DNA from 3 places in the Cobetia sp. 29-18-1 genome. Region 2 is predicted to be linked to each of the others. Evidence: predicted binding sites of a transcription regulator. Region 2 holds the regulator's gene; each other region holds the start of a gene.
What was found. The regulator sigma-54, encoded in region 2, starts transcription at its own class of promoters, with help from an activator protein. The targets are predictions, from matches to a motif close to TGGCACNNNNNTTGCTNT.
Positions count from the first base shown of each region.

Region 1: a site for sigma-54 is predicted at 2,431-2,448, ahead of speB (agmatinase). Genes of this name have one in related genera too.
Region 3: a site for sigma-54 is predicted at 3,294-3,311, ahead of QD208_RS09390 (amino acid ABC transporter substrate-binding protein). Genes of this name have one in related genera too.

Region 1 covers NZ_JARWKS010000003.1:247,121-252,245, reverse strand. Annotated here, with positions in the region: gene QD208_RS04110 (hypothetical protein) at 1-356, opposite strand, end outside; gene QD208_RS04105 (sigma 54-interacting transcriptional regulator) at 492-2,147, opposite strand; gene speB (agmatinase) at 2,577-3,527, shown strand; gene QD208_RS04095 (YjiH family protein) at 3,861-5,125, shown strand, end outside.
Region 2 covers NZ_JARWKS010000016.1:52,199-57,323, reverse strand. Annotated here, with positions in the region: gene lptB (LPS export ABC transporter ATP-binding protein) at 1-499, shown strand, start outside; gene QD208_RS12910 (RNA polymerase factor sigma-54) at 733-2,181, shown strand; gene raiA (ribosome-associated translation inhibitor RaiA) at 2,842-3,150, shown strand; gene QD208_RS12900 (PTS sugar transporter subunit IIA) at 3,160-3,630, shown strand; gene rapZ (RNase adapter RapZ) at 3,768-4,703, shown strand; gene QD208_RS12890 (HPr family phosphocarrier protein) at 4,690-4,959, shown strand.
Region 3 covers NZ_JARWKS010000009.1:154,550-159,674, forward strand. Annotated here, with positions in the region: gene hemE (uroporphyrinogen decarboxylase) at 222-1,319, shown strand; gene QD208_RS09380 (VanZ family protein) at 1,429-1,815, shown strand; gene speE (polyamine aminopropyltransferase) at 2,103-2,966, shown strand; gene QD208_RS09390 (amino acid ABC transporter substrate-binding protein) at 3,397-4,422, shown strand; gene QD208_RS09395 (amino acid ABC transporter permease) at 4,664-5,125, shown strand, end outside.

The DNA.
Region 1 (5,125 bases), on a different contig from region 2:
AGCTTAGCAAAAGCCTTATTCTCATTACATAAGTGCATAATATACTTCTTTATGCGTTCTTCAGCTTTGTAACTTGAAATTGAACATCCTTCTAACTCACCATCCTTCACACAGATAACACCGTTAAACACATGTGACTGCTTTCTTACATTCTTCACCTTATATAATATAAAAATAACACCCAATACGATTAGAAGCATACCACAACTCAATACTTGGTAACCTTTTAAATCAAACTGCTTTATTAGACCAGAGCTCAACAGACTAACCCCTAAAGAAAAAATCAACGCAAGTATGAAAATTTGAATAACATTACCTTGCCATTCCAATACATTTGCTACTGATTTCTTTTTCATTATCAACCACCTCATATAATTCTGTGCAAGTTCAAAACTCAAACCCAGGTATACTGAAACAATTTAACAATCATACACTATAGATAAAATCGTAACTTCTATATTTTATTGAACTAACATACATGGAAATACTCATTATTCAATTAGTCCTTTTAACTTCCTCACCACAGAAGGCTGACTAATCCCTGCTCTCTTCGCTATCGCATAAGTACTGGGTAATTCGGCAGCCATCTCGCGTAGCCATTGTGCTTCGATGCGTGCCAGGCCTACCTTGAGAGTTTCGTTGGGGCCGAGTTTGGGAATTGGCATGGCTACCGCCCCCTCAGCGGCAGCCGCTGAGAGGGAATTGTCACTATGTAAGATATCGGCAGTGGTAAAACTTCCAGTAACGCCTAATCCATTAGATTTGTCATTACTGAAGCCAAATGAATTGTCTAGTCCATTAGCGTTATTCGTGGAACAAGTGTTGAGCAGTATTTTCACTGAGTCGCTGTCGATGACATCACTGGGGGCGCTGAGCCAGGCACGTTCCAGCCAGTTTTCCAGTTCGCGGATATTGCCGAGCCAGTCCTGGCGCATGAGGATGGGCCATAACGAGGCGTCGAGGAGTTTGCGGCGACCGTGTCGTTGATTGAGGCGCGAGAGGTGTTGCTCGATCAGGGCGGGAATGTCTTCGCGGCGTTCGCGCAGCGGCGGCAGGCTGACGGGGAGCACATTGATGCGGTAGTAGAGGTCGAGGCGGAACTGGCCCTGCTCCACGCGGGCGGCGAGGTCTTGATTGGTGGCGACGACCAGCCGGAAGTCGGCGCGGCGGGTGGTGGTGTCGCCCAGGCGGGTGATCATCCCGTCCTGAATCACCTTGAGCAGCTTGGTCTGGGTGGCCAGCGGAAGCTCACCGATTTCATCGAGGAACAGGGTGCCGCCTTCGGCTTGCTCCATCAGGCCTGCCTTGCCACGGTTGCCCGCGCCGGTGAAGGCACCAGCCTGATAGCCGAACATCTCGGACTCGAACAGGCTCTCGGGAATGGCGCCGCAGTTCACCTCGATGAAGGGGCCGTCGGCGCGTTGGCTCCAGCGATGCAGTTGATGGGCGAAGGCCGTCTTGCCGACCCCGGATTCGCCCAGCATCAAAACCGTGGCGTTGGTGGGCGCAACCCGCTTGAGCAGTAGCGCTATCTCGCGCATCACGGGGCTTCTGACCTGCAGCTCGCCCAGCTCCAGCGCGGCGTCTTCGCACTCGGCCTGCTCTCGCGCTGATTGTTCACGTTGCCGCTGTTCAGCCTGGCTCTGTGCATATTGCTCAGTGTCGTGGACTGATTGCCCTGCCCCCGCCGTTTTCCAATCGCTTTCTGCCTGACTGACGCCACCCAGCTCGCCGCCGCGCGAGTTGCGGCGCAGGTGATCACTGAAGCGCTGCTGAAGCACCGCGTATTCCTGCTGCAACAGCTGGATATCGGTGAGATCCATCGAGCGGCTGACCACGCACTCGAGCTTGCCCGCGACGAACACCGGATGCGCCTGCGCCACCACCCGACGCCCGGTGGCGGTGAGCTGCATCATCTGCAGCGTGCGCCCCGTGCGCAGCACCTCCAGGCTGATGGAGGGCTTGAGCACGCCGCTGGCTTCCAGCTCATGCACGTTGGCAGCACACAACTCCTCGCGGGTCATGCCATAGACCGCCGCGGCGCCGGGGCTGACATCTGTCACCTGGCCATCCGCATTGACCACGAAGTAGTGATCGTGAGCGGTGTCGATGATGGTCTTGAGAATCTGACGGTCGAGCTCTGACATGGCGGGCACCTCATGGTCGAGCCTGTGAATCGGGGCGGGGCTTTATAGCAGGTCTTTCTAGCAGTTCTTTCCAGCGCTTCTTTCTATCGCTTCTTTCTATCAGTTCTTTCCAGCAGGTCTTTCTCGCACTGCGCTTGAAGACACTCTCGATGATGCCCGAATGTGATCCACAAATGAATCAGTGATCCATTTTTGAATCATTATCAGTGCACGAGTGATCCATAAATGAATCACTCGGCGATCACCCTCAAATAAACTCCAATAAAATCAATAGACTAAAAATTGGCATGGTTACTGCAACGCTGGGATATGCGCCAAGGAAGATCGCCGGCTTTCATGACACCGTCCGGCCGAGCGATCAGGCGAACAATCACAATACCCCGCTCGCCGTCAGCGTATCGCGAGCGACTCAAGACCCTGGAGAGACAGATGAGCGAGTTCAATCAGCCGCTGGGCGGCAACGACATGCCACGTTTCGGCGGCCCGGCCACCATGATGCGTCTACCCGCTCAGGAAACCGCCGAAGGCTTGAATGCCGCCTTCATCGGCATTCCGCTGGACATCGGTACCTCCAACCGTCCGGGCGCGCGTCTCGGCCCACGCCAGATTCGTGATGAATCGCGCATGCTGCGCCCCTACAACATGGCCACCCGCGCCGCGCCCTTCGATAGCCTGCAGGTGGCGGACATCGGCGATGTGCCGATCAACACCTTCCACCTGCCCAAGAGCATGGACATCATCGAGAAATTCTACGATGAAGTGCTCAGCCACGATTGTGTGCCGCTCACCCTCGGTGGCGACCACACCGTCACTCTGCCGGTGCTGCGTGCCATCGCCAAGAAGCACGGCCCGGTCGGCCTGATCCACATCGATGCCCACGCCGACGTCAACGACCACATGTTCGGCGAGCCCATCGCCCATGGCACGCCGATTCGTCGTGCCCAGGAAGAAGGCCTGCTCGACAGCAATCGCGTGGTGCAGATCGGTCTGCGCGGCACCGGCTACTCCGCCGATGATTTCGACTGGTGCCGCCAGCAGGGCTTCCGCGTCGAGACCGCCGAGATGTGCTGGTTCAAGTCACTCGCCCCGCTGATGGCCGAAGTGCGCGACATGATGGGCGACCGCCCGGTGTACATCACCTTCGACATCGATGGCCTGGACCCCTCCGTCGCCCCCGGCACTGGCACCGTGGAAGCCGGCGGCCTGACCATGCCGCAGGGCATGGAAATCGTGCGCGGCGCGCGTGGCCTCAACATCGTCGGCGGTGACCTGATGGAAGTCTCCCCGCCCTACGACACCAGCGGCAACACCGCGCTGATGGGCGCGACCCTGCTCTACGAGATGCTGTGCGTGCTGCCGGGTGTGCAACAGCGCGACTGAGCCATCAGTACGACTAGCCAATGCTCGCCAATGATCCACGAATGACCCGCTGTCCTGCTGCACCCGCGCCGGGGGCCCGTCCTGTCCTCGGCGCACACAGAATCACCCAGCACAATACGGCATGATGCATCACACAATGCTCGGCTAGAGCCTGACCATTACAACAAGATCTAGGTGACCCGAATGACAACCAGCATCGACCCGACGGCGGATCACACGCCGCCCCGTTCCAGCTCAAGCGCTGATTCACGTTCCGACAAGATACAAAACGGCGAGAAGGCTCAGAAAGACCTCATTGCCACCCGTCCCGTACCGCTCACGGCCAGGGGACTGATGAAATTCCTGCTGCCGTCATTGCTCGGCGTCAGCTTCTTCCTAGTGCCCTTCAGCACAGGTGACACCATCAATATCGGCATGGGCCTGATGGCCGATTGGCTCAAGGCGACGCTGGGCGGTGCACTACCCGCCATCGCCGTCGCGGTGCTGTGCCTCTCCGTACTGCTGACCGGCTTCGTCAAGCTCGCCAAGCCGAACTGGGCCAGACAAGGCGCAGCACACGAGCTGTTCGATGTCTCCCCGGTATGGTTCGGCATGCGTGCCCTCGGTGCCATCTTCGCACTGATGACCTACTTCCAGTGGGGGCCGACCCAGGTAACAGCGGCCTTCACCGGCGGCGTGATGCTCAATGATCTCGCACCGGTACTGCTGACCTTCTTCTTCTTCGCGGCGATTCTGCTGCCGCTGCTGGTCGACTTCGGCTTCATGGAGTTCATCGGCAGCCTGGTGCGTCGTCCGTTCCGTGCGATCTTCAATCTGCCGGGCCGCAGCGCCATCGATGCCACTGCCTCGTGGATGGGGTCTGGCACCGTCGGTGTGCTGATCACCACCCAGCAGTACGAGCAGGGCTACTACAGCAAGCGTGAAGCGGCGGTGATCGCCACCAACTTCTCGGTCGTCTCGATTGCCTTCGCGTTGCTGGTGACCAGCTTCATGAACATCAACCACCTGTTCGTGCCCTTCTACCTGACCGTCGTCATCGCAGGCCTGATCGCCGCCGTCATCGTGCCGCGCCTGCCGCCGCTGTCGCGCAAGCGTGATGACTACCACGAGCCGGTCGGTTGCCAGATCAGTGAAGAGAATCAGAGCGATTGTGGTGTGCTGCGCTACTCACTCGGCATGGCCGTCGCGCGCGCCGAGCATGCACCGGGCCCGCTCAAACTGGCCAAATCTGCCGGCTTCAACGTGGCGGACATCTTCCTCGGCCTGCTGCCGGTCGTGATCGCCATCGGCACCGTGGCACTGATGCTGGCCGAGTTCACGCCCGTGTTCACCTGGCTCTCCTACCCGATGATCCCGCTGCTGGAACTGCTGCAGATTCCTCACGCGGCAGAAGCGGCACCGGCAACGCTGGTCGGCTTTGCCGACATGTTCCTGCCGGCGGTGCTGGCCAAGGACATCGACAGCGAACTGACCCGCTTCGTGATCGCCTGCCTGTCGCTGACCCAGTTGATCTACATGTCCGAGATCGGCGCCCTGCTGCTCAAGTCGAAGATTCCGCTCAAGATCTGGGAGCTGGTGGCCATCTTCGTGCTGCGCAC
Region 2 (5,125 bases):
ACGCGCCGGCATCGGCTATCTGCCGCAGGAGGCGTCGATCTTCCGCAAGCTGTCGGTGGCCGACAACATCATGGCGATTCTGGAGACCCGCAAGGACCTGGATCGCAATGGCCGCAAGGCACGCCTTGAAGAGTTGCTCGAGGAATTCAGCATCACGCACATCCGCGCCAGTGCCGGCATGAGCCTGTCCGGTGGTGAGCGTCGTCGGGTCGAGATCGCCCGTGCACTGGCCACCGAGCCGGACTTCGTGCTGCTTGATGAGCCCTTCGCCGGCGTCGATCCCATCTCGGTGGGCGAGATCAAGAGCATCGTGCGCCAACTGCGCGATCGTGGCATCGGCGTGCTGATCACCGACCACAACGTGCGCGAGACGCTCGATATCTGTGACACCGCCTATATCGTCGGCGATGGCCAGATCATCGCCCACGGTGATGCGGACTCCATCCTGGCCAACCAGCAGGTGCGCGACGTCTACCTGGGCCACGAGTTCACGCTCTAGGGTCAGGGGATGCGCTGAGTCCTCGCGAGGCGAAAGCTTCGAAAGCCGCTGCGTGATTTTATCGCGTAGCGGCTTTTTCATGTCTGACATCAGACGCATGCATGACGTCCATACCACCTTGGTGGAAACATGGCATGCAAGTTGCTTGAATATTCGCGGCAACCACTTGTCAGTGCCCCGAGTCACGGTATAGCGTAGTAAGCACGTTCCTTTGCCGTGAATTGACTGACTCCATGAAACCCACCCTGCAACTCCGCCTCGGCACCTCGCTGACCATGACGCCGCAGCTCCAGCAAGCGATCCAGCTGCTGCAGCTGTCGACGCTCGACCTGCGTCAGGAGATTCAGCAAGCCCTCGAGTCCAACCCCATGTTGGAGCTCGACGAGGACTACGAGTCGCTGGATGTCGTCGAGACACAGGATTCGAGCGAGATCTCCACTGCCGACTCCTCGAGCGAGATTCCCGAGGAATACCCCCTCGACAGTGACTGGTCGGACCTCTACCAGGACCACGCCGGTAGCCTGACCAGCTCCGGCAGTGGCAGCGGGAGCGAAGAAGGGCCGGACTTCGATCGCAATACCAGCGTCGAGAGCCTGCAGGACCACCTGCGCTGGCAGCTGGCGATGACCGACCTCGATGGCCGTGAACGCCAGATGGCGGAGAGCCTGATCGATGCCGTCGACGGCGCCGGCTATCTGAGCCTGTCTCTCGATGAGCTGGTCGATGGCCTGCGTGGCCAGGGCCTGCCCGGCCTCAAGGCCTCCGAGCTCGAGCAGGTATTGCTGCGTCTGCAGCAGTTCGACCCGACCGGCGTCTTCGCTCGTGATCTGCGCGAATGCCTGCTGCTGCAACTGGCGCTGCTGCCGGATGATCTGCCGCTGCTGGCGCAGGCGCGCCGCCTGGTACGTCAATTCCTCGAGGCACTGGGCAACGATGACCGCAAGCTGCTCAAGCGGCGCCTGAGCCTTGACGATGACGAGCTGGATCACGTCATTCGCCTGGTGCGCGCGCTCGACCCGCGTCCGGCATCCGCCTGGGGCGAGCCCGCCAGCGATTACGTGATCCCTGATCTGCTGGTGCGCCATACCCGCCACGGCTGGCAGGTCGAGCTCAACCCGGAAGCGCTGCCCAAGCTGCGCATCCAGCCGGAATACGCCGCGCTGATCAAGCGTGCCGACAAGTCCGCCGACAACACCTTCCTCAAGGACAACCTGCAGGAAGCGCGCTGGCTGATGAAGAGCCTGTCATCGCGCAATGACACCCTGCTCAAGGTCGGCCGCGAGATCATGGCGCGTCAGATCGACTTCCTCGAGCAAGGCGAGGAAGGCATGAAGCCGCTGATTCTGGCCAACATCGCCGAAGTGGTCGAGATGCACGAATCGACCATCTCGCGGGTCACGACCCAGAAGTACATCCACACCCCGCGCGGCGTCTTCGAGCTCAAGTTCTTCTTCTCGAGCCAGGTCGGTGGCAGCGGCAGTGGCGACGCCCACTCAAGCACCGCCATTCGTGCCCGCATCCGCAAGCTGATCGCGGAAGAGCCGGCCCGCAAGCCTCTCTCCGACTCGCGGCTAGTCGATCTGCTCGCCAGCGATGGCATCGAGGTCGCACGCCGCACCGTGGCCAAGTATCGCGAAGCGATGGGCATCCCCTCCTCCAGCGAGCGCAAGCGTCTGGCCTGACGCGTCATCTGCGGCTGCCATGCCCTGCTTTCACCTCCACAATGGCAGCCGCCGCCAACCTCAAGCCCTGGATTTTCCGCTCATCAGCCTCTGACTTCGCGGACAGCGGTGCGCCTGTCGCGCGCTCTGTCATCCCGTCAACCGCTCGTCAATTACCCGTCATGGCCCATGACGGCGCGCAGGATGACGGCAAAAAACCGCCATTCCGCCAGCGTCATTCACCGTCAATCGCATGTTTTTAAAGTCACTTTTGCGCGTATTGCACCTGGATGACACCCGGACAACCTCCCAAAACGCCGCTTGCTCCACGCAATCGAAGCGCCTGAAAGGCGACGTACATGCAGGGATTGGCGACGAAAACCCGCCTTCTTGCGCGTCTTTCACGCACCACCCACCAGACGTGCCCTTGAAGTCCACTCCGTTACCCCTCACTGAGTTGAAGACAAGCACTGAGCCACGATGCAGCGCAGCGTTGATCTTTGCGCAAAGCTTGGGCATTGTCGGTACAGACGCTCACGACATCTGACGCCACTGGCAAGGGTGCGAAAACATCGCCAGACGGTGGCCGTCAAGCCTGTTGCAGAGCGTCCGATCAGGGTTTGCTCGTAGTCAAAAAGGGTTACAATTGAATGGCAACCCGCTGGATAAAGGAGCGTGTCCATGCAAGTGAATATCACCGGGCATCATGTGGAACTTACCGATCCTCTCCGCGATTACGTCAACGAGAAGCTCGCTCGCCTCGAACGGCATTACGACAACATCACCAATGTTCAGGTGACACTGTCGATCGAGAAGGAGCGCCAGCAGGCTGCCTGCACCTTGCACGCGGCAGGCGCTGACCTCCACGCCCTGGCAGAAGACCCCAACATGTACGCTGCCATCGACGCGCTCGCCGACAAGCTGGATCGCCAGCTGGTCAAACACAAGGAAAAGTCCCAGGCTCGCTCTCAGGGCACCGGGACCCGTTGACCTTCAGCCATGACACTTGATCAGATCCTTCCCCCCGAGCGCACGCTGTACGGTGTCCCCGGGGGGAGCAAGAAGCGGGTGCTTGAATTCTTCAGCACCTTCATCGCACAGAACATTCCCAGCCTGGATAGCCAGGAAGTCTTCTCGCGCCTGATCGGGCGCGAGAGACTGGGGTCGACCGGCATTGGCCACGGTGTGGCCGTGCCCCATGCACGCAGCCCGCATTGCAAGACGCCAATCGCTGCGTTTCTGAAGCTCGGTGAACCCATCGACTTCGATGCCATCGACGGAGAACCCATCGATCTGCTGTTCGTGCTGCTGGTGCCTGAGGAAGCGGATGAGACCCATCTGACGCTGCTCGGGCAGGTCGCGGAATTGCTCAATTCCCCGGCCAATCGCTCGGCCCTGCGCCAGGCAGACAGCCAGCGTGCACTCTTTGAGGCATTGACCCAAGCCATCGCCGAATTACCGGCGCGCTGAATGACAGGCCCGGACATCGTCCGGGCTTTCGTCTTGCTGGCCTCCCATCGGCTGACGTACAGCGCACTGATAGCGGGCAGCCTTCTGCCCCACCCCTGCATTCTTTCGACGTTGACCTCGCCCTTGGAGAGCACTTCATGAAGATCGTGATCATCAGCGGCCGCTCCGGCTCCGGGAAATCCATCGCTCTCCAGGCGCTGGAAGACATTGGCTACTACGCCATCGACAATCTGCCCGGCATGCTGCTGGCGCCACTGGTCGATCAGCTCGAAAAGGACAGCCCGGCGCGCCGGCGCATCGCGGTCTCCATCGATGCCCGCAACCTGCCGGAAGCCTTGACCCGCTTCCCCGAATTGCTCGACAACGTCCGCCAGAGCGGCATGGACGTGCAGGTCGTCTACCTGACCACCGATTCGCGAGTGCTGCTGGAACGCTACTCGGCGACCCGTCGTCGTCACCCTCTGACGCGCGACAACGACCACACCCTGGCCGAGGCCATCGAGATCGAGCAGAAGACGCTCGCTCCCATTCGCCAGAAGGCCGATCTGGTCATCGACTCGACCAACCTGAGCGTGCACGACCTGCGCTCGCGCATCACCGAGCAGGTCGCCCAGCACAGCTCCCGCCACCTGACGCTGACCTTTGAATCCTTCGGCTTCAAGCATGGCGTGCCGACCGACGCCGACATGGTGTTCGATGCCCGCTGCCTGCCCAACCCGTACTGGGACATCAATCTGCGCGGCGATACCGGTCGCGATGACAGCGTGGCCGAATTCCTGCAGCGCTACCCCACCGTCCAGGCGATGCATGACGATATCGCCGGCTGGCTGGAACGCTGGCTGCCCGCCTATCAGGACAGCAACCGCAGCTACCTGACGGTGTCCGTGGGCTGCACCGGCGGCCAGCATCGCAGCGTCTACCTGTGCGAGCAGCTGGCGAGCTACTTTGCCGAGCGTCTGCCTGAGGTGCGCCTGCGTCACCGCGAGCTGGGCATTCATACCGCGCTGAGCAACGCGGGTGAGGAGAGTGATCAGCAAGAACATCAGCAGGAGCATCGCGATGGCCTCTCGTGAGCTGACGCTGACCAACCGCCGCGGGCTGCATGCTCGCGCAGCCACCAAGCTGGTCAATTGCTGTGCGCCCTATTGCGCGACGGTGATGGTCAGTCATGGCGAGCGACGCGCCAATGCGGCCAATGTGATGGCATTGCTGATGCTGGCCGCGCCCTGCGGCACCACGTTGCTGATCGATGTCGAGGGCGAACAGGCCGATGAGGCGATGCTGGCCATCGAGGCGCTGTTCGAGGCGCGTTTCGAGGAAGACGAATAACCGCCACTGACAGCGCTGTGGATCAGGGCTGTGAGTCGCGGCCCGTTCATCTGGCTCTCGCCTCCCTGCCCCTCTCGCCCTTTGCGCGCAGCCTTCCTTTCGGTCAGATCCCTTTTCGGCCAGCCCCTCTGGTAGCTCCCTTGGGCAGCTCCATCACTGCTCGCGC
Region 3 (5,125 bases), on a different contig from region 2:
GCAGTCATGTGGCGAGTTTACCAGTCTGTGGCCGATGACTCATCGCTCTGTATGGAAAAGCGTTGTTGCCGCCACCACCACAATGGCCGGATGACGCCAGCAAAGGGACTATAAAGGCGGGGCGATTTGCCAATGCATTTGTTGCATCGCCACGATGGGCGGGATTTTTCTCAGGCTCTGATAGAATGCCGAGACATTCCCCGAGCTGATGTGTGATTCCGATGACCTTGAAGAATGATCGCTTCCTGCGCGCGCTGGCCCGTCAGCCGGTCGACCGTACTCCCGTCTGGATGATGCGCCAGGCTGGCCGCTATCTGCCGGAATATCGCGAAGTCCGCGGTCAGGCCGGTGGCTTCATGGACCTGTGCATGGACACCGCGCGTGCCTGCGAGGTGACGCTGCAGCCGCTGGAGCGCTTCCCGCTGGATGCCGCCATCCTGTTCTCCGACATCCTGACCATCCCGGATGCCATGGGGCTGGGCCTTTACTTCGAGACTGGCGAAGGCCCGAAATTCCGCAAGACAGTGCGGACTGCCGAGGAAATCGCGGCGCTGAGCGTGCCGAATGTCGAGCGTGATCTCGATTACGTCATGCGTGCCGTGTCCACCATCCGCCGTGAGCTGAACGGTCGCGTGCCGCTGATCGGTTTCTCCGGCAGCCCGTGGACATTGGCCACTTATATGGTCGAGGGCGGTTCCAGCAAGGACTTCCGTCACGTGAAAGGCCTGATGTATTCCAATCCGGAAGCCATGCATCAGTTGCTCGACACCCTGGCGCAGGCCGTTACCGACTACCTGAACGCCCAGGTTGCCGCGGGTGCTCAGGCGGTGCAGATCTTCGATACCTGGGGCGGCACCCTGTCCACGCCGGCCTACCTCGAGTTCTCGCTGCGCTACATGGAGCAGATCGTCGCTGGCCTCAAGCCGGACAGCGAAGGCAACCGTGTACCGGTGATCCTGTTCACCAAGAATGGTGGCCAATGGCTCGAACACATCGCCGCCACCGGCTGTGATGCCGTCGGCCTCGACTGGACCACCGAGATGTCCAATGCGCGTGAGCGTGTCGGCCATCGTGTGGCCCTGCAGGGCAACCTGGACCCGAATGCGCTGTTCGGCACGCCGGCCGCCATTCGTGCCGAAGTCGGGCGTATCCTCGACAGCTACGGCCAGGGCCCGGGCCACATCTTCAACCTGGGGCACGGCATCAGCCAGTTCACCGACCCGGGCAACGTCAATGCCCTGATGGACGCGCTGCACGAGCTGAGCCCGGCCTACCATCAGGATGACGCCGCCAATGCGACACCGGTCGCCCGCGGCTGATGGGAGAGCCCATCATGGTCTTCTCTGCTGTCACCCCTGTTGCTGCCTATAGAAGGTGGCAAGCAGCAGGGCAGCAAGCAGAAGGGCGCCGGCCAGCGGGGGTGTCAGCATGACGCCGGTCGAGCAGCGTCTCATCCCGCGCCGCGGTTGGGCATTCGTGGCTCTGCTGTGCCTGTTGCTGATCCTGTTCGGCACGCTCTCCCCGGGCGTGCCGCATCCGGAGCAGACCTTCCCCTGGGACAAGCTGCAGCATTTCTCCGCCTTCGCGTTGCTGGCGCTGACCACACGGCTGGCGGGCTTGACCAGCTTGATCATCCTGCCGCTCCTGCTGTTGCTGGGCGTCGCCATCGAATGTCTGCAGCTGGCGATTCCCTATCGCGGCGCTGAGGTGCTGGATGCGCTGGCGGACCTCGCCGGCATCCTCATCGGGCTGGGAGTGTTTCAGTGCGTCAGGCTGATTCTCCATCTGGTCCGCCTCGGGCCGGCCTCTCGTTGAGCCTCTCCCCCGGGCCGCGTGTCATCGATACGCGGCCTGTCTGAAATTGTCATGCATCAACACTTTCCACTCCGGCCGTCTTTGGCTATGGTGCAGCGCCTGCGCCATGTTGGCGCTTGCCCGGCATGTCGCGTATCACGACATCACGCCGCGTGGTCGTCATGCGGGCCGTGAACTGCCGGCCTGATGCTGGCGCAGTGCTGATTGGCGCAATTTCCGATGGCCATCGTGCCGTCTCTATCCATACCTTGATATCCCGTCTGTGATATCCAATGCGAGGGTCCCCCATGACCGAACGTCTCGATGGCTCCTGGTTTACCGAAATCTTCGATCGCCACGGCAGCGCCTTCTCGCTCAAGGTCAGCCACAAGCTGCATGACGAGCAGACCCCTTATCAGCACCTCGAAGTCTATGCCACCGAGACCTACGGCAACCTGATGGTGCTGGACGGCTGCGTGATGCTGACTGACCGTGACAACTTCCTCTATCACGAGATGATGTCGCATCCGGCGCTGTTCGCTCATGCAGACCCCAAGCGTGTCGTCATCATCGGCGGTGGCGATTGCGGCACTCTGCGTGAGGTGCTCAAGCACCCGGGCGTGGAGAAGGTCACCCAGATCGATATCGATCCGGCGGTCACGCGTGCCTCCGAGCAATTCTTCCCGGCGCTGGTCGAGTCCAATGACGACCCGCGCGCCGAGCTGCTGTTCGAGGATGGCGTCAAGTGGGTCGACAACTGCCCGGACGAGAGCATCGATGTGCTGATCGTCGATTCCACCGACCCGGTCGGCCCGGCGGAAGGTCTGTTCAAGACCGACTTCCTCAAGCGCTGCCATCGTATCCTCAAGCAGGGCGGCCTGATGGTGCAGCAGAGCGAGTCCCCGCTCTATCACACCGATTCCATCATCAAGGACCTGCGCAACGACATGGGCGAAGCGGGCTTTGATAGCGTCGCGACCTTGCCGTTCCCGCAGCCGGTGTATCCGTCCGGCTGGTGGAGCTGCACCCTGGCGGGCAAGAGCTGTGACGTGAAGTCATTCCGCGAGGAAGATGCCGCTGCCGCCACCTTCGCGCGTGACTTCTATACCGTCGAAGGCCATCGCGCCGCCCTGGTGCTGCCGCCCTTCATGCAGCGCCTGCTGGAGAAGTGATCCGCATGCACCTTGCGGTGGCAAGGGAGTCCCATCAGGCACGAAAACGTGCCTGATGGGATGAACAAGCGTTGAGTCAGGCAGACCGAGACATTGGTCGCAATCTGCCACTCGCGCCACATCGCTGCACCGCCAACGGCCGTTTCGCAATGAAACGGCCGTTTTTATTTTGCACCGATATGAGGCGAACTGGTCTCGCCATGAGCCTAACTGCGCGGCAATCGCGCGGAATGATCCGCCGCCCCACTCCGAGGCTTTGGCCTATATCACTGGGTTTTAGCGCTTTTTTCAGCGTTGAACGCAGCGGATCACGCGATAGGCGGAAATTGGAACGCGGCTTGCTATTGTCGGTAGGTGCCATGCAATGCATTGCACCACTTCTGACTCGAGGCTGATCGAGCGGACTCCAGACTTTCGCGAGGGAATCACGATGCATAACAACAAGAAGCCACTGCTGATCGCTAGCGCCGCTGTCCTGGCCGCCTCCATGGCGACAGGCGCCAGTGCCGCGACCCTGGATAGCGTCAAGGAAAAGGGCTTTGTCCAGTGTGGCGTCAGCACCGGCTTGCCGGGCTTCTCGGCACCGGATGACGCCGGTAACTGGCAGGGCCTCGATGTCGATGTCTGCCGCGGCGTCGCCGCCGCCGTGCTGGGCGATGCCAGCAAGGTGCGCTATGTACCGCTGACGGCCAAGGAGCGTTTCACCGCGCTGCAGTCCGGCGAGATTGATGTCCTGTCCCGCAACACCACCTGGACGGCGACCCGTGACACATCACTGGGCCTCAACTTCGCTGGCGTGAACTATTACGACGGCCAGGGCTTCATGGTCAGCAAGGACCTGGGCGTCTCCAGTGCCAAGGAGCTGGACGGGGCAGCCGTCTGCATCCAGTCCGGCACCACCACCGAGCTCAACCTGGCGGACTACTTCCGCCTGAACGACATGTCCTTCGAGCCGGTCGTCTTCGATACCTCCGACCAGACCGTCAAGGGTTTCGAAGCCGGTCGTTGTGACGTCCTGACCTCCGACCAATCCCAGCTCTACGCGCTGCGTATCAAGCTCTCCGATCCGGCGTCCGCGATGGTGCTGCCGGAAGTCATCTCCAAGGAACCGCTGGGCCCCGTCGTCCGTCAGGGCGATGACCAGTGGTTCAACATCGTCAAATGGACCCTGTTCGCGCAGATCAACGCCGAAGAGATGGGGCTGAGCTCCGACAACATCGAAGAGAAGAAGTCGGACACCAACCCGAACGTCGCGCGCCTGGTCGGTGCCGATGGCAACTACGGGGAAGCCATGGGGCTGCCGGCTGACTGGGCCTACCAGGTCATCAAGCAGGTCGGTAACTACGGCCAGATGTTCGAGCGCAACGTCGGTACCGGCTCCGCACTGGGTATCGAGCGCGGCTTGAACGCACTGTGGACCGATGGCGGCGTCCAGTACGCCCCGCCGGTTCGCTGATGCGCGGGCTCGCCCTGTACTGCGGGTGGGCCTTGCCCCTCATGACAGGCTGAGCAAGGACGCTGGCCAGAGGAAGTGAGCGTCTTGCTCCACTTCCTCTGGCCAGCGTCATGTGGGCCCCGGTTAATGAGCCCCAGCCTGTACCTCGTGACCCATTCATCGAGTGCCGAGAGATAACTGATCTGCCGTTCGATAGGACGGCAGGCGGAAGTCGCATAGCTTTCCGGCGGAGATTGCCTGTATGACACAACCTGCTTCTCGCCCGCCGGCCACGGTCAAGCCGCCATTCTGGCGTGACCCGGCCAAGCGGGCACTGATCTTCCAGCTATTGATGCTGGCAGGCGTGTTCGGTGTGTTGGCGATCATCGTCAGCAATACCCTGACCAACCTCGAAAGCCGTGGCATCACCACCGGCTTTGCCTTTCTGGACAACACCGCAGGCTTTGGCATCCTGCAGAGCCTGATCGACTATTCCGAGCAATCCACCTATGGCGATACCTTCATCGTCGGCCTGCTCAATACCTTGTTGATATCCGCGCTGGGTGTCATCGCCGCGACCGTGATCGGCTTCGTCATGGGGGTCGCGCGTCTGTCCCCCAACTGGCTGATCTCGCGGCTGGCGGCGGTCTATATCGAAGTCTTCCGCAACATCCCGTTGCTGCTGCAGATCTTCTTCTGGTATTTCGCCGTCCTGAGAACCCTG